4 regions of the Planococcus sp. 11815 genome follow, and region 4 is predicted to be linked to each of the others. Evidence: riboswitches for the same ligand, from Rfam matches in the RefSeq annotation. Region 4 holds a riboswitch; each other region holds the start of a gene.
The links. Region 4 has a riboswitch for thiamine pyrophosphate ahead of M1Q06_RS08545 (ABC transporter substrate-binding protein). Riboswitches for the same ligand answer to the same signal wherever they lie in the genome.
Positions count from the first base shown of each region.

Region 1: linked by a shared signal. The riboswitch ahead of thiT (energy-coupled thiamine transporter ThiT) and the one ahead of M1Q06_RS08545 (ABC transporter substrate-binding protein) in region 4 are both predicted to bind thiamine pyrophosphate.
Region 2: linked by a shared signal. The riboswitch ahead of tenA (thiaminase II) and the one ahead of M1Q06_RS08545 (ABC transporter substrate-binding protein) in region 4 are both predicted to bind thiamine pyrophosphate.
Region 3: linked by a shared signal. The riboswitch ahead of M1Q06_RS09070 (YkoF family thiamine/hydroxymethylpyrimidine-binding protein) and the one ahead of M1Q06_RS08545 (ABC transporter substrate-binding protein) in region 4 are both predicted to bind thiamine pyrophosphate.

Region 1 is NZ_CP096991.1:999,584-1,006,927, forward strand. Features, by position in the region: gene M1Q06_RS05020 (DEAD/DEAH box helicase) at 1-460, shown strand, start outside; gene M1Q06_RS05025 (aminopeptidase) at 460-1,683, shown strand; gene M1Q06_RS05030 (SGNH/GDSL hydrolase family protein) at 1,696-2,628, shown strand; gene M1Q06_RS05035 (hypothetical protein) at 2,690-2,839, opposite strand; gene M1Q06_RS05040 (M20 family metallopeptidase) at 2,904-3,986, opposite strand; TPP riboswitch at 4,126-4,225, shown strand; gene thiT (energy-coupled thiamine transporter ThiT) at 4,324-4,899, shown strand; gene map (type I methionyl aminopeptidase) at 5,060-5,812, shown strand; gene M1Q06_RS05055 (tryptophan-rich sensory protein) at 5,858-6,598, opposite strand; gene M1Q06_RS05060 (M3 family oligoendopeptidase) at 6,785-7,344, shown strand, end outside.
Region 2 is NZ_CP096991.1:2,555,889-2,563,232, reverse strand. Features, by position in the region: gene M1Q06_RS13000 (acyltransferase family protein) at 1-721, shown strand, start outside; gene M1Q06_RS12995 (S1C family serine protease) at 904-2,016, shown strand; TPP riboswitch at 2,421-2,522, shown strand; gene tenA (thiaminase II) at 2,612-3,301, shown strand; gene thiM (hydroxyethylthiazole kinase) at 3,294-4,055, shown strand; gene thiD (bifunctional hydroxymethylpyrimidine kinase/phosphomethylpyrimidine kinase) at 4,045-4,923, shown strand; gene thiE (thiamine phosphate synthase) at 4,898-5,515, shown strand; gene thiW (energy coupling factor transporter S component ThiW) at 5,512-6,000, shown strand; gene M1Q06_RS12965 (TetR/AcrR family transcriptional regulator) at 6,408-6,962, shown strand; gene M1Q06_RS12960 (MATE family efflux transporter) at 7,318-7,344, shown strand, end outside.
Region 3 is NZ_CP096991.1:1,776,923-1,784,266, forward strand. Features, by position in the region: gene citZ (citrate synthase) at 1-257, shown strand, start outside; gene M1Q06_RS09060 (protein adenylyltransferase SelO) at 418-1,878, shown strand; gene M1Q06_RS09065 (hypothetical protein) at 1,941-2,153, opposite strand; TPP riboswitch at 2,336-2,440, shown strand; gene M1Q06_RS09070 (YkoF family thiamine/hydroxymethylpyrimidine-binding protein) at 2,521-3,126, shown strand; gene M1Q06_RS09075 (sporulation protein) at 3,247-3,666, opposite strand; gene M1Q06_RS09080 (AI-2E family transporter) at 3,734-4,924, opposite strand; gene M1Q06_RS09085 (LCP family protein) at 4,982-5,926, opposite strand; gene msrA (peptide-methionine (S)-S-oxide reductase MsrA) at 6,162-6,692, shown strand; gene M1Q06_RS09095 (hypothetical protein) at 6,852-7,151, shown strand; gene M1Q06_RS09100 (MFS transporter) at 7,135-7,344, opposite strand, start outside.
Region 4 is NZ_CP096991.1:1,676,836-1,684,179, reverse strand. Features, by position in the region: gene M1Q06_RS08570 (YwaF family protein) at 138-848, opposite strand; gene M1Q06_RS08565 (alpha/beta fold hydrolase) at 1,194-1,961, shown strand; gene M1Q06_RS08560 (ABC transporter ATP-binding protein) at 2,000-2,743, opposite strand; gene M1Q06_RS08555 (ABC transporter permease) at 2,736-3,503, opposite strand; gene M1Q06_RS08550 (thiamine-binding protein) at 3,503-3,796, opposite strand; gene M1Q06_RS08545 (ABC transporter substrate-binding protein) at 3,796-4,803, opposite strand; TPP riboswitch at 4,932-5,041, opposite strand; gene M1Q06_RS08540 (putative quinol monooxygenase) at 5,139-5,435, opposite strand; gene M1Q06_RS08535 (MarR family winged helix-turn-helix transcriptional regulator) at 5,465-5,893, opposite strand; gene M1Q06_RS08530 (nitroreductase family protein) at 6,000-6,644, opposite strand; gene M1Q06_RS08525 (hypothetical protein) at 6,943-7,344, shown strand, end outside.

The sequences.
Region 1 (7,344 bases), 680 kb from region 4:
GTCGCATATGACAGGCGTAAAAGCACTTGCATTCGTCAACAATCTCGACCAAGTGTTGATGAAGGAAAGCAAATTGAAATTCCGCGACGCCAAAATCGCGACTTTGCATTCCGAAATGAAAAAAGAAGAACGCAAGAAAGCATTGGACGATTTCCGCAAAGGCGACACGGCGGTATTGATCGCAACCGAAGTGGCAGCGCGCGGGCTTGATATCGACCAATTGACGCATGTCATCCATGTCGATGCACCGATGACAGTCGAGCAATATTTGCACCGTTCCGGCAGAACCGGGCGCGCAGGGGCTGATGGGGAAGTATTGACGCTTCTGGCTTATGCCGATGAAAAGCATTATAAGAAATTGACGAAAGAATTGCCGAATAAGCCGGTGCAGAAAATCATGCATGGCGGCGAATTGGTGGAAGGCAATAGCAAAACCATGACAGCAAAGGGGAAAAAATGATGAGCTTTCAGGACAAGTTAGCGCAATATGCGGAATTGACTGTCCGTGTCGGCGTCAATGTCCAACCGGGGCAGGAGCTATTAATTGCGACGACGACGGATACCGTGGAATTCACGCGTTTGGTCGTCGAGAAAGCCTACGAAGCAGGGGCTAAGCAAGTCCATGTCGCGTTCACGGACCCGTCAGTTATACGGACGCATTACGAATTGGCACCGGACGCCGCGTTTCACGAATTTCCGGATTGGGTCGTCAAACAGCGCGACGCCATCATCGATCATAAAGGTGCATTCTTGTGGATCGATGCGGAAGACCCGGATTTGCTTACAGGCATTCCTGCAAAACGCTTAAGCGATGCGCAAAAATCCGCTGGAAAAGCATTGGAACGCTATCGCCAGGCTGTCGGATCCGATAAGATCGCTTGGTCGATCGTTGCGATCCCCTCTGAAAAATGGGCGCAAAAAGTGTTCCCGGACGAAGAGGATCAAATGGCCGCTCTGTGGCAAGCGATTTTCCAGACCGTGCGCATCGGAGACGGTGACGCAGTCGCGTTGTGGCAGGAACATATCGCCAACCTGGAACGGCGGGCGGCCGCATTGAACGAACGGCGCTACCGGAAATTGCATTACCGTGCGCCAGGAACCGATTTGACGATCGGCTTGCCAGATGGCCATATTTGGATGAGCGGCGCTTCCCGCACACCGGACCATGTGCCGTTCATCGCCAATATGCCGACTGAAGAAGTATATACCGTGCCGGCCAAACTGGAAGTTGAAGGCACCGTGCGTAATACGAAGCCGCTCGTTTACCAAGGCAATATCATCGATGGCTTTACGTTGCGCTTCGAAAACGGCCGTATTACAAAAGCTCAAGCAGAAATCGGCCAGGAACTATTGGATGAATTGCTTTCAGCCGACGAAGGCGCAGCATATCTCGGGGAAGTGGCGCTTGTGCCGGTGGAATCGCCGATATCGGCTTCCGGCATTTTGTTCTACAACACCTTGTTCGATGAAAATGCATCGAATCATTTGGCAATCGGCGATTCCTACCCGACTTGCCTCGAAGGCGGAAAAGACTTGGAACGCGATCAATTAAAGGATTACGGATTGAATACATCGATCGTCCATGAAGATTTCATGATCGGCTCGAGCGAGATGGACATCGACGGCATTACAGAAGACGGCAAGACCGAAGCGATTTTCCGAAAAGGAAATTGGGCATTCTAACGAGGTGAGCACATGAAAAAGACAATGAGTGCGGCAGCAGCTGGGCTATTGCTAATAGCAGGGAATACGGCATCTGCGGAGCCGCAAATTCCTGCCGCTTATGTGGCTATCGGCGATTCACTGGCGGCAGGCCAGACGCCGAACCGGTCAATCGACAGCGGTTATACAGATTTGATTGCGCAGGAATTGACGCGCAACCAGCCGCTGGCGTTCTATTCGAAAGACTTGGCTTTCCCTGGATTCACCACAGGAGATGTCCTGGAAAGCATCGAGTCGGATGAAGCAAAAGAGCTGCTTGGCCAAGCGAACATTATCACGGTGTCTGCCGGAGCGAATGATTTGCTGCGCCTCGTGCAAGCGAATGCCGCTGAAGGGGCGTTGAGCTTTGAAGAGATCCAAGCGGATTACGCACTGAATGCGGCGCGTGAAAATGTCGAAATGATTCTTTCTGGACTGGAAGAGCTTGCGCCGTCAGCGGATATCTATGTAATGGGCTATTATTTTGCTTACCCGCATGCCCGTGACAGTCAAAAACAAGGCACGGCTGGGCAATTGGAGCAATTAAACGACATCCTCAAGAAGGAAGCAGAACAGGCGGGCGCGACATTTGTCGATTTAGCCGACCGTTTCGGTGAGGATGCCGTGGAACTCGTCCCGAATTCCGGAGACGTCCATCCGAACGTAGATGGCTATCAGGAGATGGCGAACGCATTCTTCGAGCAATACGGCGAAGGGTTTGAAGTGGAAGATGCAGAACTTCCGGAACCGGCGCCTGTAACGTTTGAAGAAATCCAGCAAATGCAAGAACAGGAAGAGCCATCAGGTGAAGCGGATGAAGAAGAGGTCGATTCGGAAGATGTTTCAAGTGACGATTCTGCCACCAAGCCTTCTGAAGGCAAGGATCTGGATTATTTAGCGATTCGCCAGGCATTGCCGCTCATTTAAAAAGCTTAAGCAATATAAAAAGGCCGGAGAAAATGAATCATTTTCTCCGGCCTTTTATTGTTCAGCGGCTTTTTCGTGAGTCGCTGCGGTTACGTGCATCGTTTTCATTGTTTGCATTGTTCTTCTTGCGGTTGTTCATCACTTTACGGATGATCGGGTATGCAATCGGCCCGTATTTAATCGCAGATCTGACAAGTCTTCCAATAGCCATATTTATCGCTCCATTCATTTTTTCGTATTGAGGTTTAGTAGAGTTTTCCCGATTTCAGCCTTTTTTAAACCTCTGTTGGGGCATTGGCGTGTGCGATCAGAATATCCTTATAGGAATGGACACTTGAAATGGAGACGTATTCCGCGTTGCCATGCCAGTCGTCTCCGCTCGGCCCGAATTCGATGGCGCCTTGCCCGCCAATTTTCTCGGCGTAATAACGGGTGTCGGCAGCACCGTGCTGGCCGAACAATACCGGCTGTTCCGATAGCGTTGATTCGACGGCCTTCATCAAGGTCTGGATGTATGGATGGTCGTCCGTCGTCGTCAAGGCAGGGGTCGAACCGCTCGCCTTGTATTCCATATCGACATCGAGCGTGTTGGCCAGCTGTTCCATCTGGCGGACGATCTCGTCCTTGTCCTGTCCCGGCATGAAGCGGATATCGTAGGACATCTTACAGATTTCAGGCACTACATTATAACGATCGCCTGCATTGATAATCGGCAAGTTGACGGAAGGCTGCTCATAGTATTCCGTTGATTCTTTGCGGAACGGCAAATCGTTCATGCCGGCATGGAATTTCATCGCCGATTCGATGGCGTTAATGCCTTCCCATGGGCGCGATCCGTGAGCCGGTTTGCCTTTGAATGTCAAATCCATTCTCAGGATGCCTTTCGATTGCAAGCCGATCTTCAAATGGGTCGGTTCACCGCAAATGACGAAGTCGCCGTAATGGCCTTGGTCGACGAGCCATTTCGAAGTATTGCGTCCGCCAATCTCTTCATCGGTGACAATGTGCAAATGCACTTCACGCGGCAATGCAGAAGCGTCGAGTTCGACAAATGCCTGCATCATCGCAGCAACCCCGGCTTTCATGTCTGCCGACCCGCGGCCATATAGTTTGTCGCCTTCTTCGATTGGGGAAAATTGCTCTTTATGCCCGGGCACGACGTCGACATGGCCGTTCCAGATGATCTTTTCGGCGCCTTGCCCTTTAGCTGCTGTCAGCATGAGGTAGCCGTCGTTATCGTGTACTTCGACTTCTTCGCCTTTCGCCTTGAGCCAGGCAGAGCAGAACATCAGCGCTTCGTTCGCTCCTTCTTTCGTATCGCTTTCGATCTTGATCAAATCCTTCAATAAATCAATCATTGATCCGGCAGTTTTCAAACTGCCTCCACCACCTTCCACAAAGTTTGCTAGTTTCTATCTACCCTAATCCGTTTGGCTGAAACGGCCTTGCAAGCCAAGTATGCGTTGTGTACAATACACATAATAGCGGAATAATTGTATACACCACAAGGGGAGCTTTGGCTGAGAGTGAACGAGTAAGTTCTTACCCTTCGAACCTGTAAGTTAACACTTGCGCAGGGATGTGGATGGAAAACCGGCCCAAGCGGCGCCAGGATCTGTCCTGGCGCCGTTTTTTATATGGTTTTTTAAAAACGGCCCTTCTGGTGATGTGCAAATCCAAAAGGAGGCAGTTTGAATGAGGAATAAACGTGTATTGTTAATGGTCGAAATTGCAATTTTTGCAGCTCTCGGCTTTGTATTGGATTTTATCGCCTTTCGCATGCCGCAGGGGGGATCGGTCAGCCTGGTCATGATCCCGATCGTGCTGATGGCATTCCGCAGGGGCGTCGGAGCGGGTGTCATCACGGGGCTTTTAGTCGGCTTGCTGCAGATTGTCACGGGCTTTATCTCGGTAGCGCCGCTGTCGTTCGGCTTTGTGGTCATGCAAGTCATTTTGGATTATTTGCTGGCATATGGCGTCGTCGGTTTGGCCGGTATGATGCGCGGCCGTTACTTGGAAGCCGTGCGTGCGAGAAAGACCGGAAAAGTCATTGCCATGGTCGCACTTGGCGTATTGATCGGGTCATTTCTCCGTTATGTGATCCATGTCATTACGGGGATCCTATTCTTCGGCATGTTTGCGGAAGGCAATGTCTTCGTCTATTCAGCAGTCTATAACGCTACCTATATGATTCCCGTTGCGATCGTCGCAGCGATTGTGTGCTCTTTGTTGTTCATTACAGCGCCGCGTTTGACGCAGCCGGATTCATGATGAAAGCCGCCTTATCGATAGGCGGCTTTTTTTGTTGGATAGATCTATTAATCATACTAAGTTTGGGTATTTATGGGAGTTGAATGAACGGTAGGAGAGGCGAGAGCGGCTTATTCTATGTTATAATGCTCAAATAGAATAGTTTGAAAGAAGGGTCAGTATGATAGCGACTAATGAAAAAGATATTGAAGGTTTGAAAAAAGCCGGACAAATGGTGGCGGAAATCCGCGAAACGATGAAAGCGGCCGTGAAGCCCGGCATAACGACGAAAGAACTCGATGAACTGGGCGGACGCCTGTTCAAAGAATGGGGCGGCGTCTCTGCCCCGAAATCGGAATATGATTTCCCGGGCTATACATGCATCAGCGTCAACGAAGAAGTGGCGCACGGGATTCCAGGTAAGCGTGTCATCAACGACGGCGATATCGTCAATATTGACGTGTCTGGATCATACGGCGATTATTTCGCGGATACCGGCATTTCATTTGTGGTCGGAGAAGGGCACGAAGCAAAAGAAAAGCTTTGCCAAGCCGCGGAATCCGCATTCGAACGCGCCATGATGAAAGTGAAAGCCGGCGCCAAACTGAACCAGATCGGCAAGGCAGTCGAACGCGAAGCGAAAGACCAAGGCTTGTTTGTCATCAAGAACCTGACAGGGCACGGAGTTGGGAAATCGCTTCACGAAGCACCGCAATATATCCTTAATTATTACGATGCGTGGGAAACGACGATCTTGAAAGAAGGCATGGTGCTTGCAGTCGAGCCGTTTATTTCCCAAAAGGCTGAGCATATCATCGAATCAGGGGACGGCTGGACCTTTATCACGCCGGACCAATCGCTCGTCGCACAGATTGAACATACCGTACTCGTCACAAAAGGCGAGCCGATTTTGCTGACAAAACTCGAAAAATAAAATCAACAAATATAAAAAAACAACCATCAGCTGATGGTTGTTTTTTTATGGCGTCATACCTGTTTTTGCCGGCTTCTTCTTAATCAACAAGATACCGGTCAGTAAGACGCCGCTTAGGAATAAAGCTGCCGTGCTGACCAATAGTTCATCCATGCCGTGGCGTACAGCAATCGCGACGAACGCCCAGATGAAGACCAAAGTCAGCGGGATATCCGAATGATGGAAACGTATATGAAGCGCCAATGCGGTCGCCACGGTCAGCATGATGACCGTCCATAACTGATCGCTCAGCCCCCAGCCGCCCCAGCTGTAGAAAGTCAGGACATAGCTAATATTGGCGATGGTCGCGACACTAATCCAGCCCAGATTGACAGAGACCGGCAAACGTTCCGTAAAGCCCCGTTCGCCGTTTCCGTATTCCAAGTACAAAGCGATCAGCGACAATAGATAGGCAATCATTGCAGCGATCGACCAAATAAAGAACTCATAATGCCAGCAAAGCAGCCAGGCGATATTGAAAACAGCGCTCAAGATGAAATACAATGACACTTTTGCTGAAGGGTGCACTCCTTTTTTCAAGCGCAGCCAAAAGCCGATGATCCAGATAGCCAATAAAATATATATAACGGACCAGATGGAAAATGCATAACCGGCCGGCGTAAAGAGGACCGGCACACGGTCGGAGATTTCACCGGTAGTCTGACCGTTGATCGGCAGTATATTCGCCAAGGCATTCATGGTGACGACGGCGATAAATGCCAACGTCATCAGCAGTACGCGAATCATATGAAATCCCTCCTCAAATATCAGTATAAACTCGCCAGCCCGCACGACCAACAAGAAAGTGCAGGAAGTTTTTGAAAAATGGCGATATCGTGAAATGTACCAGGCAGTCGCCGTTCCCGTTCCGTGAAGGGAGATGTTATACTTATTAATGTATTTTGAAAATTCGTGACTGCAGGGGGAAAAAAGATGACGAATACATATCCGGAAGTCTGGGAGCTCGATAGCTTATTTTCAGGGGGAAGCGATTCAGCTGAATTGAGAACGCATCTGGAGGCAACAGGCAATAAACTGGCCGATTTTGAACAAGCTGCTGCTACATTTGATGTGCCAAACCGAACAGCCGACGCGCAGCTAGTAGCGGCGTTCTTGGAACAGACGAGTGATGTATCGGTAGACCTCCGCCAAGCCGGGGCGTTTATCGGCTGCTTGATGGCGCAAAACACCGAAGACAAAAAAGCGGCATTGCTGCAAAGTGAACACGCATTGCTACGGTCGCGTTTCCAAAGTGCTTTCTTGAAATTCAAGCAGGTCCTAATGGAGACGGACCCGAATGTCTGGTCAGAGCTGCTTTCGACTGAAGACTTGCAGGAATTTGCCTTCGTCTTGGACGAATGGCGCAAAGAAGCACAACGGCTATTATCTGAACAAGAGGAAGGGCTCATTACATCGCTCGGCATCGATGGTTATCACGCGTGGAGCGAATTATACGATTTGCTGATCGCTTCCGTATCGGTCCAAGTGGAAGT
Region 2 (7,344 bases), 880 kb from region 4:
ATCTGAAATATATGAAGATGGCTGCTTGTCCGGCAAGGGAACGACAGAAGCCGAGCCGTGTGAGTACGGGGCATTGACCGATTACAGCCATACGATCGCGTTGGTCGGGGGATCACATGCCGCCCATTGGCAGCCGATGCTTGCGGAACTAGCCGATGCCCATGATCTAAAGATTGTCACTTATTTAAAAGGCAATTGCCGATTTACGGAAGAGAGCAGAAAAGGTTTTGAAGAATGCGATGTCTGGTTCCAAAATGTAAAAGAGGCATTAATTAATGAAAAACCTGATCTGATTTTCACGGTAGGGAATGTAGGGAGCTCGAAAGAAGATTTCGATGAAGTTTCGGATGGATTTGTTGAAGCTTGGAAGTTTTTCGAGCAGCACGAAGTTCCGCTATTCCTCGTGCGTGATACGCCTTGGTACGATCAAAACGTGTTGACGTGCCTAAGTGAAAATCCGGATAATCCGGAAAATTGTAAATCCGACCGTGAGGATGTCATCCGGGACCCGAGTCCTTTAGAAGAAGTGGACTATATGCCGGAAACTACTAACACGATCGACCTGACTGATTATTTTTGTGACCAGGAATCCTGTTATTATGTCGTCGGAAACGTCGTCACGCATTTCGACAGCAACCATCTGACAGCGACTTTTTCCAGAACGTTCGCTCCGGTCTTCGAAAAGCCATTGCTAGAAGCATTGGAAGCTCAAGAAAAATAATGGATTGAAAGCTGCCTTGGCTGCTGCGAAAGCAGTGCGCTAAGGCAGCTTTTCTGATTCCGGACATTCAATGCCGGGCGTGCAATGGAACTACATTCCCTCTATTTCAGTGTCCTTTCCCGTTCCTTTTTCAATTATGGCTTGCTATAATGAATGCACATTAACGGAAGCGGGTTGAGACTATGGACAAACGGATGATGCACTGGCTGATGATTTTCCTGTCAGCGATGATCCTCGCGGCTTGCGGAGGGACAGATACAGAAGCACCGCCATCAGCTGAAACCGAGCAGGCGGATTCACCGGTTGATACGGCCGCTCAGGAAAAAGCGGTGATGATCGCGAATGCGAAGACGCATGTCTACACGATCTATACCGATTTCGAGCAAGGCTCCGGCTTTTTGTACAATGACCAAGGCGATATCTTGACGAATGCCCATGTGGTGCGCGATGCGACCTTTATTGCACTCGTCAATAGCGACGGCCAGGAGTTCGCAGGCAAAGTGATCGGCATATCGCTTGATGAAGATCTGGCGCTGGTCCGTGTCGAGGACCTCGCAGGAAAAGAGCCGCTCGAGCAGGAAATGGAACCGGTCGATATCGGAACGCCGGTCATCGCTATCGGCAGCCCGGAGAACGCAGCGAACACTGCGACCGAAGGGGAAATTACCGATACCGGCGTCGATTTTTCGGAAATGTTCGTCTATACGGATCTCTATGAAATGAATGCCTTGATCAAGCAAGGCTCGAGCGGCGGGCCGCTTTTGGATGCAAGCACCGGCAAAGTGCTCGGCATCAATTCGGTCATGCTCGAGGACAATCCCGAAATCGGCTACACGATCCCGCTGTACTTGAAAAAGGAAATGTTGGATAGCTGGGCGAATAATCCGGAACCGCTTCCCGAGTCGCAATTGGTCGAACCGTCCGTGAAGGATGCCTATTTTGATGAAGCGTTGCTGGAGAGTTTCATCGAAGCCTATTATGACTTGCTGCCGTATTCCATGAATGATGAGCAACTGAATTATTATTCTTCGTATTTAGTACCGGGAAGCCAGGCAGTTGAAGAAGTCGACAGTGTTATACAAGAGTATTCAACAGAGGGCCGCGTGTATGATTCGGTCGTGCCGGAAGTCACTTCCGTCGAGATTGAAGGCGATGCCGCATATGTGGAAGCAGGCGCTGTGTTCAATTACCATGAAGCAAACGGCGAGACCGGAACGATCGACCACCGCCGCCGTTACACTGTCGTGATTGATGAGTACGGGGATTATCAGATTGAATATGTGGAAGAACGATAAAGGGCCTTCAGTTATGGAGGTTCTTTTTTTTTTGTGAAGGAATTAAGTGTGGATGAGCTTACGTTGCAGGGGCATGCTTGCCGAGGGGCGGGCGTCGAGCCCTTATGGCTATGCCATATAGGTCTCGCCAGTCCCGCGCGATCCCTCCGGCGTCAGCCCCTTCCACTACAGCTCTATATTTGAAATGACAATGAATTACATAGCCCATTAAATTTCATATGCATAAAATGATGACTTCTAAGAAAATGGATTAAAACGGACGAAGTCAACAAAATGACTAACCTAATCACATATTTGGCAAACCCAATCTCTCGCATTATGCATTCCAAAAAAACCTTAATTTCAAAAAGTTTTGAATTCAAAAGCCAGTTATGGTATTCTATTGCCGACAATAAAAAATATCGCTATTCCACTAGGGGAGCCATGTTGGCTGAGACGGACAAGAGTTCGGACCCTTTGAACCTGATCTGGATTATACCAGCGTAGGGAAGTGGGCGAATTGTGAGCCTTTCTCCAATTTCTTCAGCTGACCTTTATCGCCGCTTCCTTACCTGGGAAGCGGTGTTTTATTTTGCCCAAAAAAGGAGAGAGCGACATGACATTTTGTAAAGAAGTCCGGTTGGAATGTGCAGATTTATGGGACGCCAGTTTTGAACACCCGTTTGTGAAAGGCATCGCGAAAGGCGATTTGCCGCTCGATGTTTTCAAGTTCTACGTTATGCAAGACGCCTATTACCTGACGCATTTTGCGAAAGTCCAGGCGATCGGTGCCACCAAAGCCAAAGACCTTAAGACGACGCAGTCATTTGCGCATCACGCAGAACAGACTTGCGCCGCGGAACTCGCGCTTCATGAATCGTTCATGGAATTGCTCGGGGTGACCGGGGAAGATTGGAGACTATTCGAACCGTCGCCGCACGCGTATGCTTACGTTTCGCATATGTACCGCTCCGCAGAAGGCGACTTGGCCGACGTACTCGCCGCACTGCTTCCGTGTTATTGGCTTTATTATGAAATCGGCGAACGTTTGAAGACGGCGACACCGGAAGAACCGATTTTCCAAAAATGGATCGGCACATACGGTTCCGAATGGTTCGGGGAACTCGTCAATGAACAGATCGAACGCATGGACCGATTGGCTGAAGGATTGCCGGAAGAGCGGCGCAACGAATTGAAAAAGCGCTTTATGAGAAGCAGTTATTATGAATGGCAGTTCTGGCAGCAAGCGTGGACGATGGAAACCTGGGAACTGCCCGTGAAAAAGGAGAGTGTCCGCCATGCTTAGGGAATTGCGCGCACGGAAGCCATTGATTCATTGCATCACCAATCACGTCGTCTCGAACTTCCAGGCAAACGGCTTGCTCGCGCTCGGCGTCTCGCCGGTCATGGGCGACGAACAACAGGAAGTCGCTGAACTCACAGGGCACACCGATGCCTTGTCGCTCAATATCGGCACAATCACGGAGCGCTCTTTCGAAAGCATGCTCATCGCGGGACGCGCCGCGATGAAAAAAGGCATCCCGATTGTGTTGGATCCGGTCGGTGCCGGAGCGACAGCTTATCGTTTGCAAGCCGTAAAACGATTGCTGACGGAACTCGATATCACGCTACTCCGCTGCAACGCAGGCGAACTCGCGGCCATTGCAGGAGAAGAGTGGCAAGCACGCGGCGTCGACGCAGGCGAAGGACAAGGCGATTTGGAAGCTATCGCTAAGCAAGTTGCTGATGAATACCAAACAATTGTCGCGGTGACAGGCACAAGCGATTTGGTGACGGATGGTGAACGGACCGAGCACATCACAGGCGGAGACCCGTTGATGGCGTCGGTCACCGGAATGGGTTGTTTGCTCAGTGCGGTACTTGCAGCATTTTTAACGGACGAAGAATCTACCCCGCTTGATGCGCTTGCATATGGTTTGCAGATTTATGCGAATGCAGGAAGCCGTGCATCGAAAATCGCCTTGAACCCGGGAACTTTCCAAATGGCCTTTTTGGACGAGCTATCGAAACGTCAGGAGGCGGCACTTTATGGACGCTAAAGCGCAAGTATTGACCATCGCCGGATCTGATTCAGGCGGTGGAGCGGGGATACAGGCGGATTTGAAAACCTTCCAGGAACTCGGCGCATTCGGCTGTTCTGCAGTAACGGCGGTGACTGCCCAAAACACGCAGGGCGTTCACGGTATTTACCCGATGGACCGGCAAGCGGTCAAAGAACAACTCGATGCGATTGGAACCGACTTCGATATCCGTGCGCTCAAGACCGGCATGCTGTTTGACGCGGGCATCATCGAAGAAACAGCGATAGGCATCAAACGCTACGGCTGGGACAGGCTCGTCATCGACCCTGTCATGATCGCAAAAGGCGGCGCTTCCTTGTTGCAGCAGGAAGCGGTCGAAGCAATTAAAACCTTGCTCGTCCCGCTCGCTGCCATCATCACCCCGAATATCCCGGAAGCGGAAGTGTTGAGCGGCATAGACATCACAGACGACGCCTCGCGCAGAAATGCGGCGGAAGCGATCTTATCGCTCGGAGCGGAAGCGGTGGTCATCAAAGGCGGCCATAGCAGTGACCCTGACGTTGCAGAAGACTTTTATCTAGATCAACAAGGTACGGTGATCTTGCTGCGTTCGGAGCGTCTTCAAACGGAACAGACGCATGGCACGGGCTGCACGTTTTCAGCGGCATTGACAGCTGAACTCGGCAAAGGCAAACCCGTGGAAGAAGCTTTGTTCACCGCCAAGGAGTTCATCCAGGCAGCACTCGCGTATCCGCTTAACATTGGGTATGGCCACGGCCCGACGCATCATGCGGCGTACAAAGAATCTATTGAAAAGGAAGTGGTTCATCTTGTTCGGGAATCCAGCGATTTATTTTCTAATGGGTACGACAAACGCAGGTACTAAAGAGCCGCTCGCCTTGCTTGAAGAAGCGCTTCAAGGCGGCATCACCCATTTCCAGCTGCGCGAAAAAGGGCGAGGCGCATTAACGGGCGATGCGCTTGTGGAGTTCGCCGCAAAGTGCAAGGGCCTATGCCGTGAATACGATGTGCCGCTATTCATCAATGACGATGTCGAACTCGCCTGCATAATCGAAGCGGACGGCATCCATATTGGCCAGGACGATATGGACTGCGGACAAGTGAGAAAACAAATCGGCGCGTCGATGGCTCTTGGCGTTTCGGTGCATTCAGTCAAAGAAGCGAACGAGGCGCTGACGTGCGGCGCCACCTATCTCGGCATGGGACCGGTATTTGGCACGCGCACAAAAAGCGATGCGAAACCGCCCGCGGGTGTCGCTGAAATCATTAAAGTGAAAGCTCAATATCCGCACGTACCCGTCATCGGCATCGGCGGCATCGAACCGGGCAACGCTGAAATGGTCTGGCGTGCAGGCGTATCAGGCATCGCCGTCATTTCGTCAATAGCACAGGCACAAGATGTCGCAGGTCAAATCGAACGGTTTAAACAATCGATTCCGGGGAGGCAGGTCGGATGAACACGAAAAAACTCGTACTCATGGCGATGTTCGTCGCACTCGCCGTCGCCGGATCCGCGTTTGTCTGGTTCCCTGCAGGCATCGCCCGCGCCTATCCGGTACAGCATGCCATCAATGTCATCGCAGCTGTCGTCTTCGGGCCAGGGCCTGCAGTCGTCATCGCCTTATTGACCGGTGCGGTTCGCGTCTTGACGGGGACCGGCTCGCTGCTCGCTTTTCCGGGAGGCATGATCGGCGCATTGCTTGCCGGTATCTTTTACCGCTACAGCGGACGGCTCGGTTTTGCAGCAGCCGGTGAAATTCTCGGAACCGGCATCATCGCCTCACTGGTCGCGGTGCCCTATGCACGTGTTCTCATGGGAACCGAAGTCGGCGCCTTGTTCTTCATGCCGCCATTTCTTGTATCGAGCATTAGCGGTGCGGTGCTTGGCGTGGTGTTAGTGTACCGTTTGGAGAAAACGAAAAGCAGTAAATTATTGGTCTGAAGATAAGGATCGGCTCACAAAGCCGATCCTTATTTCAGTGTGTTGAATAAGTCTATTAGCCAGTTATTAATTAAAAGGTGATCATCTTTTCGACATTCAAAAACCAATGACCTATCTAAGTATTTGGAGAAGCGTTCGTTCGACTCCAGTGGATCAGCGAGACGACCGAGACCCCGCAAGGAATGAATGAGCGAAGCTTAGCCGAGCGCATTCATTTGCGACGCATCTGCCACGCAGATGTGGGAGCACAAGGTTTTCGAAGCGACTGAGGAGGCTTGGGCGCGAGCCCACGGAAAGCGAGTGATAAGCTTCGGAAAATACGGATCCTTATTTACGTCATCAAATCCTTCTACTTGAACTGAGAAAACGATTATAGTATTATTAGTTTTCATGAAGGGGGTTCAGCTGTGAAAAACCGGATTATACAGGCGTTTATCGAAGAAACGAAAAACAACGGCATCAAATTTACGATGGATGATTTGGCTAAACGGCTAGGTATCAGCAAGCGCACCTTGTATGAGAACTTCTCATCCAAGCTGGAAATCCTGAAAACAATCATCGACCAGGCCTTTTCGGAGTACGAACAGCGTGCGCGTGCTATCCGCGAAGACGAAACCCTCGACCTGCAGGAAAAAATCCATCAGCTCATCGTCATGATCCCGAACCATAATGACTTTTTCGACTTGCGCATATTGGAGCAATTGAAGCGGTATTACCCGGAACAATGGCAACGCGTCGACCGGGAAATGAACCAATGGGACGACTTGAAGCAATTGCTTGAAGAAGGCATGGAAAGCGGGCTGATCAAGCGACAGAATATCGACCTGTTGATGAAGATGATCTTGAATGTCGTCAATATCACTTTGGACCAGCAGTTCTTCTCGGAGCAAAGCATCTCCATCAAGGAAGCTGTTGAAACGATGAGTGAATTATTATTGGATGGCTTCGTCAAAAACGAATAGGAAAAATGCTGGCTGATTAAAGCTGATTTTACTTAAGTTTTATAGCTTTCGTCGGTCCGTGTTTTCCGAATCTTACTGCTCGCTTTCCGTGGGCTCGCGTCCAAGCCTCCTCAGCCGCTAAGCGTCTTGCGGGGTCTCGGCCGTCTCGCTGATCCACAGGAGTCGAGCAGACGATTCTCCAAACACTTAGATATTTCGTTAACAAATGTATCTAAGTATTTGTTCTAATCAATATCAAGCGTAGGATTATATAACAAATAAACTGGCTAACCAACGCCAGTATTTCTTCGGACTAATAAAACTAAAAAAACAAATATAGTTTTCAGTGTTTTAGAAAGCTAGGAGGCAATTCAACATGGCACAACAATCTATTCACCGTCTC
Region 3 (7,344 bases), 100 kb from region 4:
ACGACATGTCCGTCAAGATCGAAGAAATGGTGACAAGCGCCAAACCGCTTCCACCAAACGTCGATTTCTATTCGGCATCTGTATACCACTCGTTGAATATCGAGCATGATTTGTTCACGCCGATCTTCGCGGTCTCCCGTGCGTCGGGCTGGCTCGCGCACATCTTGGAGCAATACTCGAACAACCGCCTGATCCGCCCGCGTGCGGAATACATCGGGCCTGGCATGCAGACTTACGTGCCGGTTGAAGAACGTTAAGACGATGACCAAAAGCTTGAGCCGCAGCACCTTTTAATAGGTGTACGGCTCAAGCTTTTCTATTTGCACGAGCCAGCCCGCTATGGTTGTTTCAAGGATTTCATTACGGCTATAATAATATAAAGACATGCCCGACAAATTGTAGATAGGAGGCGCTCTCATGAATTACACAGAAACCGGCTGGAAACTGCAGAATAGTTATGCAGGCCTGCCGAAAACTTTATATGCCCCGATGGAGGCCAATCCGGTTTCATCGCCTGAACTCGTTATCGCAAACCGAGCATTGGCAAAATCACTTGGCCTGGACCCAGCACGGCTAGACAGCCCTGAATCACTGCAAATATTTGCAGGCAATCAATTTCCTGAAGGCAGCTTCCCGCTCGCCCAAGCCTATGCCGGCCATCAATTCGGCCAATTTACGATGCTCGGCGACGGCCGTGCCATCTTAATCGGTGAACAGCAAACACCGGATGGCGAGATTTTCGATGTCCAATTAAAAGGCGCCGGCATCACGCCTTTTTCCAGAAGCGGAGACGGCCGTGCGGCACTCGGGCCCATGCTGCGGGAATACATTATCAGCGAAAGCATGCATGCGCTCGGAATTCCAACGAGCAGAAGCCTTGCAGTTGTGTTGACAGGAGAAAAGATTCAGCGCTACTCTGCAGAACCTGGAGCGATCCTGACGCGGGTGGCCTCAAGCCATATCCGTGTCGGCACTTTTCAATTCGCAGCGAAATACCGTTCGACTGAAGATTTGAAAGCTTTGGCGGATTATACGATCAAACGGCATTTCCCAGAAATCTCCGGTCCAGACCGCTATATCGAATTATTCCGCCAGACAGCGCAGCGGCAAGCTTCACTCATCGCGAAATGGCAGCTCGCCGGTTTTGTCCACGGCGTCATGAATACGGACAATATGGCGATCAGCGGCGAAACGATCGACTATGGCCCGTGCGCTTTTCTGGACCGCTATGATGAATCCGCGGTCTTCAGCTCGATTGATGCTGGCGGCCGTTATGCTTATCGCAACCAGCCGCTCATCGGCGGATGGAATTTAGCGCGTTTTGCAGAGTCCCTGTTTCCTCTTTTAGATGAGATTCCGGAAAAACAGGCCTTGTCGTCTCTCCAAGGAGCGCTTGAGGAATACGTAAGTTCAGAAAAACGATTTTATTTAGCAGGCATGCGCGAAAAATTGGGCTTGTTTACCGAAGCGCCAGGAGACGAACAATTGATCGATGACTTGCTGGCATTGATGCAGGAAAAGCAAGCGGATTATACCAATACATTCCGTTTCTTGACTTTCGAAGCAGTGGAAGAGCCCCAACTGGCAAACGACCCGGCTTTTAAAGAGTGGCATAGCCGCTATAAAGCCCGTCAGCAGCAAGAAGGCCGCTCGGCACAAGAAATCCTGGAATTGATGAAAAGCCGGAATCCGGCCGTCATCCCGCGTAACCACCGCGTGGAAGCGGCACTGGAAGCGGCAGCGCAAGGCGATTATGAAGTGATGGAAAATCTTTTGGATATCCTTCGAAATCCATACTCCCATTCCGAAGAACAGCAGCCCTATACGGCCCCTCCACCGCCTTCGACGCCTCCATACCAGACCTATTGCGGAACATGAACCAAAAAATCCCCTGCCTTTTCATCGGCAGGGGATTTTCTCTATTGCGCTTGTCTGTTCGATCACTGTCCGTCTGTGACTTCAGTGACACTGACCATTTTCACTTCGTCCATCTTGAATTGGTAATACGTATCGTTGTCGCCGATAAATTCGCGGAAATCATCCGCATCCAGACCGCTGACCGCTTGTTTTGGGGTATCTGCTTCGACGGTGCTGACCGCTTCGACGCCTGCGCCGAAATGATAAACGACGCGGAATTTTTTTGTTGATGCCATAATAATTGGATTCCTCCTCAAATGCTTGTCTGCTTTAGGTTTACCCGATTTTTTAGGGAGTATTCACCTCAGCCATCACTTTCTCATTGTCGTTGAAAATAGGAGAACCCCTTTACTTGGAAAAGTATTTGGCTTAGACTTTAGCCATCGGGCAAACCCGACACTTAAAACCGCATACAGTTTTTCTGCACTGGGGGTGCATGTTTTGCTGAGATGAGAGCTTTCGCTCCGATCCCTTATGACTCGATCAGGTTAGGACCTGCGTGAGGAAGTGCGGTGACTTTCCGACATGACTACGAAGTAAGGTAAAGTGGCTGCATCTTCACGGATGCGGCTTTTTTGTGCATATTTTTAGGAGGGATTCTAAATGGAACCAACTTCATGCGGCAACAGCCCGATCGTCGGATTTCGCTTTTCCTTGCATCCGATGAGCGGAAATTTTATCAAGATCATCAAAAGCGCGTTAAAGGATACCGATACATCCCATGTGTGGATGCAAACCGATGATGTCTCCACCGTCATCCGGGGCAAACAACAGCATGTCTTCAATGTTGCGAAGGCGCTCACTCTTCATGCGGCGAAGACAAAGGAACATATCGCCCTGTCCGGCACCTTTTCAGCTGGATGTCCTGGAGATACCGCGGGCGATGTGTATTTGGAGACACCCGCTAAACCGGCAAACCAAGACCGTACCGAGCAATATGTTTCATCGCAATTCGCGCTTTACCCGATGAACAACCCCGACTATATGGATGTCATCTACCGCGAAGTGGAACGTGCCAAAGAGTTCGGCGTGTGGAACGATTCCATGCAATACGCTAGCGGCATTCACGGGGATATCCATGAGGTCTTTTCTTTTTATGAAACCTGCTTTTCGAGCGCACGCTCTGATCAATATCCCCATCTAGTGATGACCGTTTCCATGAGCATCAACAGTCCTTCACATAAAACGGGCGCTGAAAATTTTTCTTAAAGAATAAATTACCTTGTGACCCTAAATGTTGGTCATACAAAAACAACACCCCGCAGTTGGATCGTTCTCTGCTGGGAGTGTTGTTTTGGTTAACATAATAAGATTATCTTCAAACTGTTTTCAACTCTCGATTTTGCCGTAAGTGATTTCGTCTTCATCCTGTACATCAACGCCGTTTTTGACGTGGACAATGGTCCGCAAGATCAATTTGGCATTTACGTTTTCCAGCACCCACCGCTCATCTGGGACAATCTCGAATTGCTGCATGACGGTGTTCTTTGATTTCACGGCCCCCGCAAATTCCAAGCTCTGCTTGGCAACTGGCGTTTCATAAAAATCAAAATCGCTGTCTTCCCGGTAATCTTCCACTAAACGAATCACTTGCAGTTCGATATAATCGATTTCCTGATCGCCGCTTCCACCGTCTAAATAGACAGTCCCATTCAATGTTTCGCCTTCTTCAAGATGCGGCCTTTCCACTACAGTGTCCACTTTGATCGAACCGATGCCGATTGAAGATAAAAAGTCTTTGAATTTCATAAAAATCTATACCCCCAAAATTTGATAATTCTCCATACCACTTTTTCCTTGCCTTTAAACGGCACTCTTAAAGCTCAGTATAATCGTATTGTTTATCCAAGTCTGTCTCATAGCGGTTATAACGCCGTTTGAACAACTTGTACAAATGGCTGACGATGACCCGCAGCAACGCGTACATCGGGATCCCCAAAATGACTCCGACGACGCCAAACAAGGAGCCTGCCGTCAATAGGACGAAAATGATCGTGACAGGGTGGATGTACATCGTCTTGCCCATCACTTGCGGCGAGATCAAATTACCCTCCACCAGCTGCACAACGGTCCACACAATCGCCAGTTTCACGAGCATGAACGGCGAGGTAACAAGTGCAATGATCGCAGCGGGCGTAATTGCGATTGCTGGACCGATATAAGGAACGATACTGGTCACCATCGCCAAGGCGCCAAGCAGCAGCGCATAATCCATGCCGATGATCAAAAAGCCGATATAGACCATTACGCCGATGCAGAATGCCACGATGAGCTGGCCTTGAATATAGGCCCCCAATTGTTTGTCTGCATCCTTTAAAACTTCTCTTGTATCGTCGCGGAACCTCGGCGGCAACAGTTTCAGGAAATAGTCCGGAAGCTTATCGCCGTCTTTCAATAAATAGAACAGGATAAACGGAACGATGACAATCGACAAGATAACGCCCGTAATGGTTGAAATCCAGCTGGTGACGCGCGAAATGATGCCTGTCACTGTCGCTTGCAATGTATCCGCGATGCTGGTCGGCAAAGTGGCAATCAACGCTTCGATATTGAAGCTTGAATCCCGGTAATAATCACCGACAAAGGAATTGCGCAAGAACTGGTCGATATTATTCAATAAGCGCATGAAATAATCCGGAAATTCCTCGATCAAGTTCTGGAACTGGTCCCTTAAAAATGGAAACACAAGGACGCTCAACAACGTCAAGAGCCCGATACCCCCAAGGAAGATAATGAGAATGCCCCAAATTCTCGGGATCTTGAACCGTTCCAGTAACCGCAACACTGGCCGCAGCAAATAAAACAGGATAAGCGCCAGGACGACCGGCAAGACGACCGTTTTCATGAATACATTGAGTGGATTGAAGATGAACGACACTTCCCTGAAGATGAACACGACAAGCCCGATCAAAATTAAAATCAATAAAGTAAAGAACGTATTCCTTCCGCCCAGAAAGCGGATATAGTTGGTAGCGAAAAACGGCGGTCTATTGTCATCTGGCGGCATGGCGATCCCCTTCTTTATACAGGCTTCTACCTGTAGTTTACCATATTATCTGAAAAATTAGTTGAGTGGCTGAGACAAAAATTCTTCCAGCGCACGGCGGTTTTGCTCTATATCGATTTCCAGAACAGAGCCCGCTTGCGGATAATTCGCATAGCTGTAGCCGCTTTCAACCGGAATCGTCAAGCGTTCGATTTCGCCGCTGCCACCGGTTCCGAGCTGTGTCGCCAATTTGATTTGGTCGACCAAAGGCATATCGGTCTGCACATAGCCTTGTGCCGCTCCAGCTAGTTTCGGCAGTTTCGGGATTGACGATACGCTGATCAATTCATCTTTCAATGCGGCAATTACTTGCTGCTGACGGCGCACACGGCCGAAGTCGCCTTCATTATCCGAACGGAAGCGCGCGTAGCCTAGCAATTCCTGGCCGTTCAACTGCTGGACGCCGGGAGACAAAGTCACGCCGATTTTCTCGGACATTTCTTTTTCAACGTCGATTTCAACACCGCCTGGCGCTGCGATATCGACGAGCGTTTCAAAGCTCTTGAAGTCAACCAGCGCGTAATTATGAATTTCGACGCCAAACATTTCACGCAAAGTCGATGCCAGCAAGTCGACACCTCCCAAATAATACGCTGTATTCAATTTATAGGATTGATAGCCAGGGATATCCGCATAAATATCTCGCATGAACGACGTGATCTTCACTTCATTGTTTTCACGGTCGTGGGTCACCATCATCATCGTATCCGTACGGGACTGCTCTTCCCCACGCGAATCCACCCCGAGTACGAGGATATTCTGGTACCCGCTGTTGTCTTCATCTCCTGAAAATGGTTCCGGTTCAATTTCGGTTTCGCCGGCTATGTTCTGTCCCTGTTGATATTGGATGAAAAAGTAAATTCCCGCACCGAGCAATAAAATGATCAATAATAAGAAAAGTTTGCCTCTCGGGCGGAAACGTTTGCGTTTTCTGGTCTGCCTCGTTTCGTATTGTTCTTCCATGATGTTTACATTCCTTTCTGAGCTGTAGCAATTGATTAGACGCACATGAATGAAGCAAGGTTTCCCCTTGCAACACGTTTTTATTGTCTGTGCTTGGCTGGAGTGGTAAAATTCTTCTTATTCTCAGGCGCTATTTCCCATCCCCAGTCAAACATCCAGCTGGCTGATGCCCAAAGCTGCATGCATTGTATAGGGATGGTGGCTGCCAGTATAATAAATAGAGGGAGGCAATCCGATGTTTGAAAAAGCAACATTCGCTGGTGGCTGTTTTTGGTGTATGGTCAAGCCTTTCGATCAATTCGATGGCATTGAATCCGTGGTTTCTGGATATACAGGCGGCCATTTGGCGAATCCTTCATACGAGCAAGTGAAAAACGGCTATTCCGGTCATTTGGAAGCGGTCGAAATCACTTTCGATCCAGCGCTCTTCCCGTACGAACAGTTACTGGACATTTTTTGGCAGCAAATTGACCCAACCGATAATGACGGCCAGTTCCAAGATCGCGGGGCTTCCTATCGCCCGGCTATTTTCGTCCACAATGAAGCGCAGCGGCAAATAGCGCTTGCTTCCAGAAAACAGCTCGACGCAAGCGGCCGTTTCGATAAGCCGGTCATCACTGAGATCCAAGATGCTGAGCCTTTCTATCCGGCAGAAGACTATCACCAGGATTTCTACCTGAAAAATCCTGAACATTATGCCCAGGACCGCGCCGAATCCGGTCGCGATGAGTTTTTAACTGCTGTGTGGAAGAAAGCCGACGCCTAATGCGCCGGCTTTTTCTAGTTGTATAAAACTGTGAAAAAACCTAAATCATTTTCACGCTCCACATGGCTTCCATATTTTTCATTGACAGATTATTCACTTAGTTTAAAATCAGGATACGCGGGTCTTCCCGCCATACTGCGTTAAACAGGAGGCTCCCTTATGAAATGGCTCAGCACATTGGACATCTTTTTCGTGCAATTAATCCTTTTTCCGCCGTTTGTCATTCTGCTTGGCGTCGCATCCGCTATCCTAGCCAGCCGGATATTCATCGGGCCCCTCATCACGCTCGTTACAGCGCTTGAACTGAATTATTGGTATTTCTCAACTATCCTTCCAGAGGCGGAGATCCCCCTGATGATGATTGCTTCATGGGCAGTCCTGTTCCCGCTTTTGTCGCTATATTTTTCATGGATGGCGCTGGCCCTGCCCAATAAACAAAGCATTAAGGCTCTCGATTGAGCAAATAAGCAAAAAAGATCATGAAAAAGACGAATGCCAAGAACAACCATAAAGTAATATCGTGGTTCCCTGTCTGGTCATAAACCACTCCGATGATAAAAGGCATGAATGCCGAAATTAAATAACCGCCGGACTGGGTCATGGCAGCCCAACTATTGGCTTCGTCAGCAGAATCCGTCGCATCGAGCGGCAA
Region 4 (7,344 bases):
TCGCTATGTCCCCCTTCTATTCTCTAAATATGCAAATAGTCCTCTATTGAAAATCGAAAAAGCTGCCCGAGACGAAAGCATTTCCGCACCTGGCAGCTGGTTGTTAGTCGCATTCAGTTTTCTTCATGGCCGTTTTTTTAAAAGATCCAGCGGAATATCCCGTACTGAACCGCAAATAACAGGAAAGCAGCTAAGCATAAATTGATATAATACCAAACGCCGTCCCCGAAGAAATCCAAGGGCGAGACGGTAGATGGCCGCTGCGACAGGTAAAGATAATTCGAGCCGGTCTGTGGATTGACCCAAAAGCCGATGAACGCGGCATAGACGAGCAAAAGGCCATAAACCGAAAACACCGAGCGCCACTTAAGTGCACTTGGCATAGCTAAAGCCAAAAACAGACTTGCCCAGGCGATGGCAGTATGATGGACAAAAAATTTCCAAAACCGGTAATGCTGGTAATCATACGGCATATCCGGCGTCACCAGTGCCAAAGCCGCCGGCACGATGCCGATGAAAAACGATACACGGATCCAAAATGGATGCAAAGTGACTAAGCCAATCATGGCGGTGATAGAAGCGACACCGCATAAATGAAGCGGCATATAACGATCGAAGCTCCAATACTCGTGGCTGACGGCCCAATACTGATAGGACACTTCAGAGATGAGCAGCACAAGAAACAGCAGCCAGCGCAATTGCTGGAACAAGGAATCTTTAGCGGCGAAATTGTCTCTTAAAAGGACCAGGCACAGGAATCCTGTTAAGGCGATTGCCAATACGATTAGATGGCTTATGGAAAAAAGCTCGAACGGATAATCGGATCTTGCACCAAACCACGTATCCATCGCTGCCCCTCCCGAAAAGTATTTTGATAATATTTTATCATTTTTCTCATTCGACGGAACTCACTTTTTTATCGCTTAAATTAGGTTTATTTTTGAGCTTATTGGCAATCTATACTCCAAACGCTCAGTTCCAATTTCGCTCAGGCATTAAAAATTTCAGTATTTCTGTAAAACGATAAAAGCCTTAAAATTGGGGAATGATGAAATCAATATGCTTTGTGTTACCGTTTTATAACCCTACTGTGCTATTTGATCACTTCAAGACCCTAAAAATTCTGCCGCATTTTTTAGGTATCAAGCATTTGATCGATTGGTTTTAAAAAAAGAAACCGAGGAGTGTCCAATATGATCGCTTACTCAGAGTCCACGTTTACTGAAGCGGAACCCATACTCTTCATCCACGGGCTTGGCGCAAGCAGTTGGATATGGTGGCAACAAGAATACACATTTTCCGATCATCAATTGATTATGGTTGATTTGCCTGGACACGGAAAAAGTGCCGCGATACCTTGGGTCAGTTTAGCGGATAGTGCCGAACAAATTGCCCATCAAGTTATTAAGGATCGAGCTGTTCATATAGTGGGACTTTCTTTAGGAGGCCATGTCGCCTTGGAATTGGCTAAGCGTTTCCCAGAAAAAGTATTGAGCCTCTTTATTAGCGGCATCACGGTCCAGCCGTTGCGTTACGGGTTTTTATTGAAACTGCAATCATGCGCTGTGCAGCGGAACATACACAATACATCGCATCTCAAAAAGATGGCCCGCGAACGTTACCGCTTGCCACCTCAAAAGATCCCTGACTTCGTCTCCAATTATCAACTGCTAACGCGCGAGACATATGAAGCCATATTTAAGGAAATCATTCGCTTCCGTCTCGATGCATCGTATAGTTCTTTCCGCAAGCCCGCACTGTTTGCGGCTGGAGAGCACGAATCGCTCGCCATAATCGCTTCGACTAAAATGGCTCCTGTTGTCATGCCGAATGCGGTCGGAATGCTTATTCCAGGCGCTCGACATGATTGGCCTGTTCAGCAAGCAACAGAATTCAATCGCCTATTACGGAAATGGATAACAAGCGATCTAAACGAAGAGAAAAATTCGCTAAGTGAATAGAGAAGGCCGTCGGGAAATCTCGACGGCCTTCTCTATTTCTATTTTGGTTCCTCTTTCTTCAACACTTTATAAATGTCCTTTTTGTATTGGAGAAACTCATCTGTCAACGTGATGCCTTGTACTCTCGGCCGCTTGAATTGCACGTTAAATTCTGCGACGACACGCGCAGGTTTTTCCGATAACACCAGAATGCGGTCTGAGAGAAACAAAGCTTCTTCTATATTATGCGTGACGAAAAGAATCGAGCGTTTATTGTGCTGCCAAATATCAAGGAGCCATTTTTGCATTTCCGAACGGGTGAATTCATCCAGCGCTGAAAACGGCTCGTCCAGCAAAATGAGCGGCTGTGGGCTTAAGAGGCTGCGGATAAAAGCGACGCGCTGCTTCATGCCGCCGGACAATTGATGCGGATACGATTGCTCGTACCCTGCCAGTCCTGCTTTTTCCATCATTTGAATAGCTGCTTGCTGATCTTTGTGTCCAGCGATCTCAGCCCCTAACAAAACATTGTCCAGCACGGTGCGCCACGGAAGCAGCGACGGGCTTTGCGGCATATAGCTGACGGAGCCTTTTTGGCCGTTGATGTTCTCGCCGCCCAATAGAATACTTCCTGCATCCGGCTCATAAAGCCCGCCAATTAAATGAAATAACGTGCTTTTACCGCTGCCGGAAGGGCCGAGCACGGCGACAAATTCATCGTCTGCTATATTCAATGATAACTCTTTCAGCACTTCGGTCCCCTCAAAGCTTTTCATCAATTGCTCAATCGCCAATTCAGCCATTCGGATTCCCTCCCCCACTCGTTTTCCAGCGGATGACTCGCTTTTCGAGTAACACAATTGCCGCAAAAAACAGCATGCTCAAACACATGATCAATAAGATCGCGACAAATACTTGCGTCGTCCGGAACGACGACGAGGCGAGCGTCATATAGACGCCGATGCCCTCCTGCGCCCCGAGCCATTCGGAAATGACGGCACCCATGACGCTATAGGTCGCCGCAATTTTCAATCCCGAGAAGATCGACGCCATCGCATGCGGCCATTCGAGCTTCCAAAAAATCTGGCGTCTGTTGGCTCCTGCCATTTTCATGTAATGAAGCAATTCGCCGCTCGTCTGCCTGAACCCGTCAAGTGCCGCGATGGTGATCGGGAAAAAGCACACGAGAATGATGATGATCAGTTTTGGCAATAAGCCAAAGCCGAACCAAATGACCAATAGCGGCGCCAACACGATGATCGGAATGTTTTGCGATAAAATCAGCAAAGGATAAAAGGTCTCCCGCAGTTTCGGCGCGAGATGAAGGATTATCGCGACGCCAAGGCCGATCGACGATCCGATGAGAAAGCCGAGGATCGATAACCGGATCGTCGCAAACAAATGCCCGCTGTAGTTTGGCCAACTGTTTACCGCTTCCAGCCCGATTTGATAAGGGGTCGGCAATAGCCAGTCCGGCACTTCAAACAGCGGCACCAGCGCTTGCCAGATGATTAATAAAAGGATGAGGACCAGAACCGGTCTCCATCCTTTCCGCACAATCATCACGGCCGGTATTTCTCCGTCAATTTATCCATCGATGCGCCGCTCGGCTGATACAGCACTTTGATTTGCGAGATGACGTTCGGGCTGCCGTTTTCGATCATCGCCTCGTTCATTTCCTCAACGATCGAAAACAACTGCGCCATATCCCCTTCCATCGTCGTCTCCAGTGGATTGACTTGGTACGGGACGCCTGACTTTTCAATGACGGCGATTGCTTTGTCCACATACGGAATGACGTCTTCCCCGTTTTTCGTTTTCGGGATGATTTGAATACTTAATAGTGCATTGCCCATCAATTTTCCTCCTCCGGTAAAAATTCATTGGTGTACGCCTGCTCCACGTCCAATTCTTCATTCAGCAACCCGTTGTCGAACATCCAGGCAGCGTAATCCGCCCACACTTGCTCTTGTTGTTGGCCGAATTTCGCAGCATCGTCCTGATATTTCGGCGACAGCCATTTCTGGCTCGCTTTCACCAGTTCCGGATCCAAATCCGGGACCGCTTCGATCAAGATCTCAGCTGCTTGTTCCGGCTCATCGATGGCGAATTCATAGCCTTGCGAGACTGCTTTGGTGAATGCACGAACGGTTTCCGGATCTTCTGCAATCAAGTTTTCATTGGTCATCAGGACCGGTGTATAATAATCCAGTTTGTCCGAGTAGTCCGTCAAATACTGCATGTTCAATTCGTCGCCGCGTAACTCTGCTTCAATGCCCGTCCAGCCGTAATAGATCCACGCAAAATCAATGTCGCGTTCGACCGCCGTGAAAAAGTCGCTATTGCCGATATTGACGATGTCGACTTTTTCAACATCGGCATTGTCTTGTTCCATGATGGACCCAAGCACCGCTTTTTCGACTGGCGCTCCCCAGCCGCCGTAAGTTTTCCCTTCGTAATCGCTCGGCGACTCAATTCCTTTGTCTTTAGGTGATGCAAATCCGGACGTGTTGTGCTGAATGAGCGCCGCGATCGAAACGATTGGAATGTCCTGTACTCTCGCTTCCGTCAAGCTTTCCTGTGCGCCGATGCCGAATTCCGCCTGGTTGGAAGCGACCAATTGATTGGCGCCCGCTTCACCCGGCAAGATGATCTCGACATCGAGCCCTTGCTCTTCAAAATAACCATTTTGCTGTGCCACATACAATCCGGTGTGATTGGTATTTGGCGTCCAATCCAAGACCATCGTCACTTCTTGCAATTCCTGCTGTTCATTCGCCACATCGCTGCCCGGATTTTCCGCTTCGTCTGTACATGCCGCCAGCAGCAATACCGGTGCAATGGCAATCGACCATTTTTTCATCTTGTTTCCCCCTCTGAATGAATTCATAAAAGATGATTTCAGGAGCCGAGTCAGGGGACATATCCAATTGCGGATACAAAAAAGCGCCCAAGGTTATAGAAACCTTGGGCGCATATCATCGCAGAATAGACCGATTTGAATATGTTCCCTCCGCTGGTATTAGCCAGTTCAGGTTCCAAGGGTCAATATCTCACGGATATTCTCTCAATCGGCAACACCGATTCCCCCACATGTGTTTTATGAAATTAGCATTTGTCTTTCAAGGTCTATCTTGTCACAGTTCACCGAGATGTTCAAGCATTGCCTGATATCTCGTTTAAACCATCAAGTTTTTCTTACATTGGGACAGCTTCACCGCTATAGACTTTCAGTTCCATCGGCGCGCTCATGAATCCGGCTGCTTTTTTTGAAAATGCCGTGAAATGCTCGCTCGCGTTATGGGCTTTGATTGCTTGCGCATCTTTCCATACTTCGACCATCGTGTAATGGCCGTCCTTCTCGACCGATTTCATCAAATCGTATTGTACATTGCCTGGTTCTTGACGCGATGCTTCAATAAGAGTTTTGCCTTCATCTAAAAACGCTTGTTCTTGGTCAGGTTTTACTTGCAAATGTGCATGGATAATCATCATTTCATTTCGCCATCCTTTAATGTGTATTTTTAATAATCAACGATATTGTCTTGCATGCGCCGGAGCATATCGCTAAGCGCATCCACTTCCTCAGTGGTGAAATCGTGGAGCATTTGCTTGACGAAGCCTGTATTTTCTTTCCGGTATTCGACGATGCGCTCGCGGCCTTCATCGGTCAGGCTGACAAAAATGACGCGATTGTCTTCTGGATTTCTGCGCTTTTTGACCATGCCGCTCGCTTCAAGCTGTTTTAAATGGCGCGTGACCGCGGCGCTATCGATATTGACCAATTTTTGTAGCGTTGACTGGTTGATTTCGTCAACTTTATAAAGCTGCGACAATAACTCATAACGCGACGCACTGATGCCTGTGCAACGCTCGAACTTCGGGCTGATTTGATTGGTCAGGCCCTTAAACTGGTGCAGCACTTGTTCCTGCTTTGAAAATGAACACGGCATTGAAAGACCTCCTAAATAATCGATGAAGTCAATTGATAGCTGTGCCCACTATTCATTGACCAGTCAAATATAATACATAAATCCCGAATACTCAAGATTGGCTGGCTTAGCTCCAGGTTGTGGTCGTCTCGACCGGCAAGCGGTACGACTGGAAGCCGTCGTTGGCGGCTTTGCCAATCGTGAGAAGCATGACTGGCACATAACGCTCTTTGTCCAGGCCGAACGTTTCAGCGATTTTTTCCTTGTCGTAGCCACCGATCGGGTTGGTGTCGTAGCCGAATGCACGGGCAACGAGCATCAATTGCATGGACACAAGCCCTGAGTCCAATAGCACGATGTCTTTCATCTGCTCATTGGACATGCCTTCATACAAAGGTTTGAAGTAGCCGACTTGGAATTCTTTCACTTCTTCCGGCATATAGCCGAGTTCTACAGCTTTTCCGTAAATTTCTTCTGCGTATTCAATGTTGTTAAGGTCGCCGAACACGGCGATGACAGCTGATGCACTCATCACTTTTTCCAAGTTGAAAGATGCCAGCGGCGCAAGCTTTTCTTTTCCTTCTGCGCTGTCGATAACAACAAAACGCCAAGGCTGCATATTGATGGAAGAAGGGGCCGTGGATGCCTGTTCCAAAATTTCGGTCATTTCCTCGCGGCTGATTTTCACATCCGGGTCGTATTGCTTAATGGAACGGCGCCCATTGACGATTTCATTGAAATCATTGGTTTTTTTGTTTTGTAATGTGTTCATCTTAATTGCTCCTTTTTCTACCCTAATAGTTTTGAGAAATATTAATTGACCCCTCATTAATTGATGCCTCACATAATATAAAGCCGTTAAAGAAAAAATGCAACCAGAAAGTTTCACAAATCGAATCGCCAAGGCCAAGTCGGTTAGTTCTTTGCTAAAATTATGTAAAAGCGGCTTCATTATTTCTAAACGAAGCAGTACAATATAGAAAATCAATTTACGTTATTTATAGTACCCTTTAATTTAACAAAAGCTCGCCATTTCATCAGATCATTTCATCTGACAGGAGGCTTGGGTCATGCTGTTGATACCGTTCTTGATCGGCATAGTATTCATCTTGATCCATTTCTTCGCGAGCGTCCTGGTGCCTCGAGATAAACTGAAGCAAGTGAAGTGGTTCTCGTTTTCAGGCGGGTTAGCTGTTTCGTATATTTTTATCTACCTGCTCCCCACACTTCATAAGCAGCAAGCGGCGATCGAAGAACCGTACCGGCAGCTAACGATGGAGTCGGAAATCTATTTCATCGGCCTTCTCGGTGTCGTCTTGTTTGTCGGCATTCAAATCGTCATTCAGCAAAATTATATTTCCCACACCTCTACTTTCTGGTCGGTCATCGTGTTCTATGCTTTCTATAACGCGCTCGTATCCTACTCTGTCCTATCATTTGAAGTGTCAGCCATTCAAGCTTTGTTCTACTGC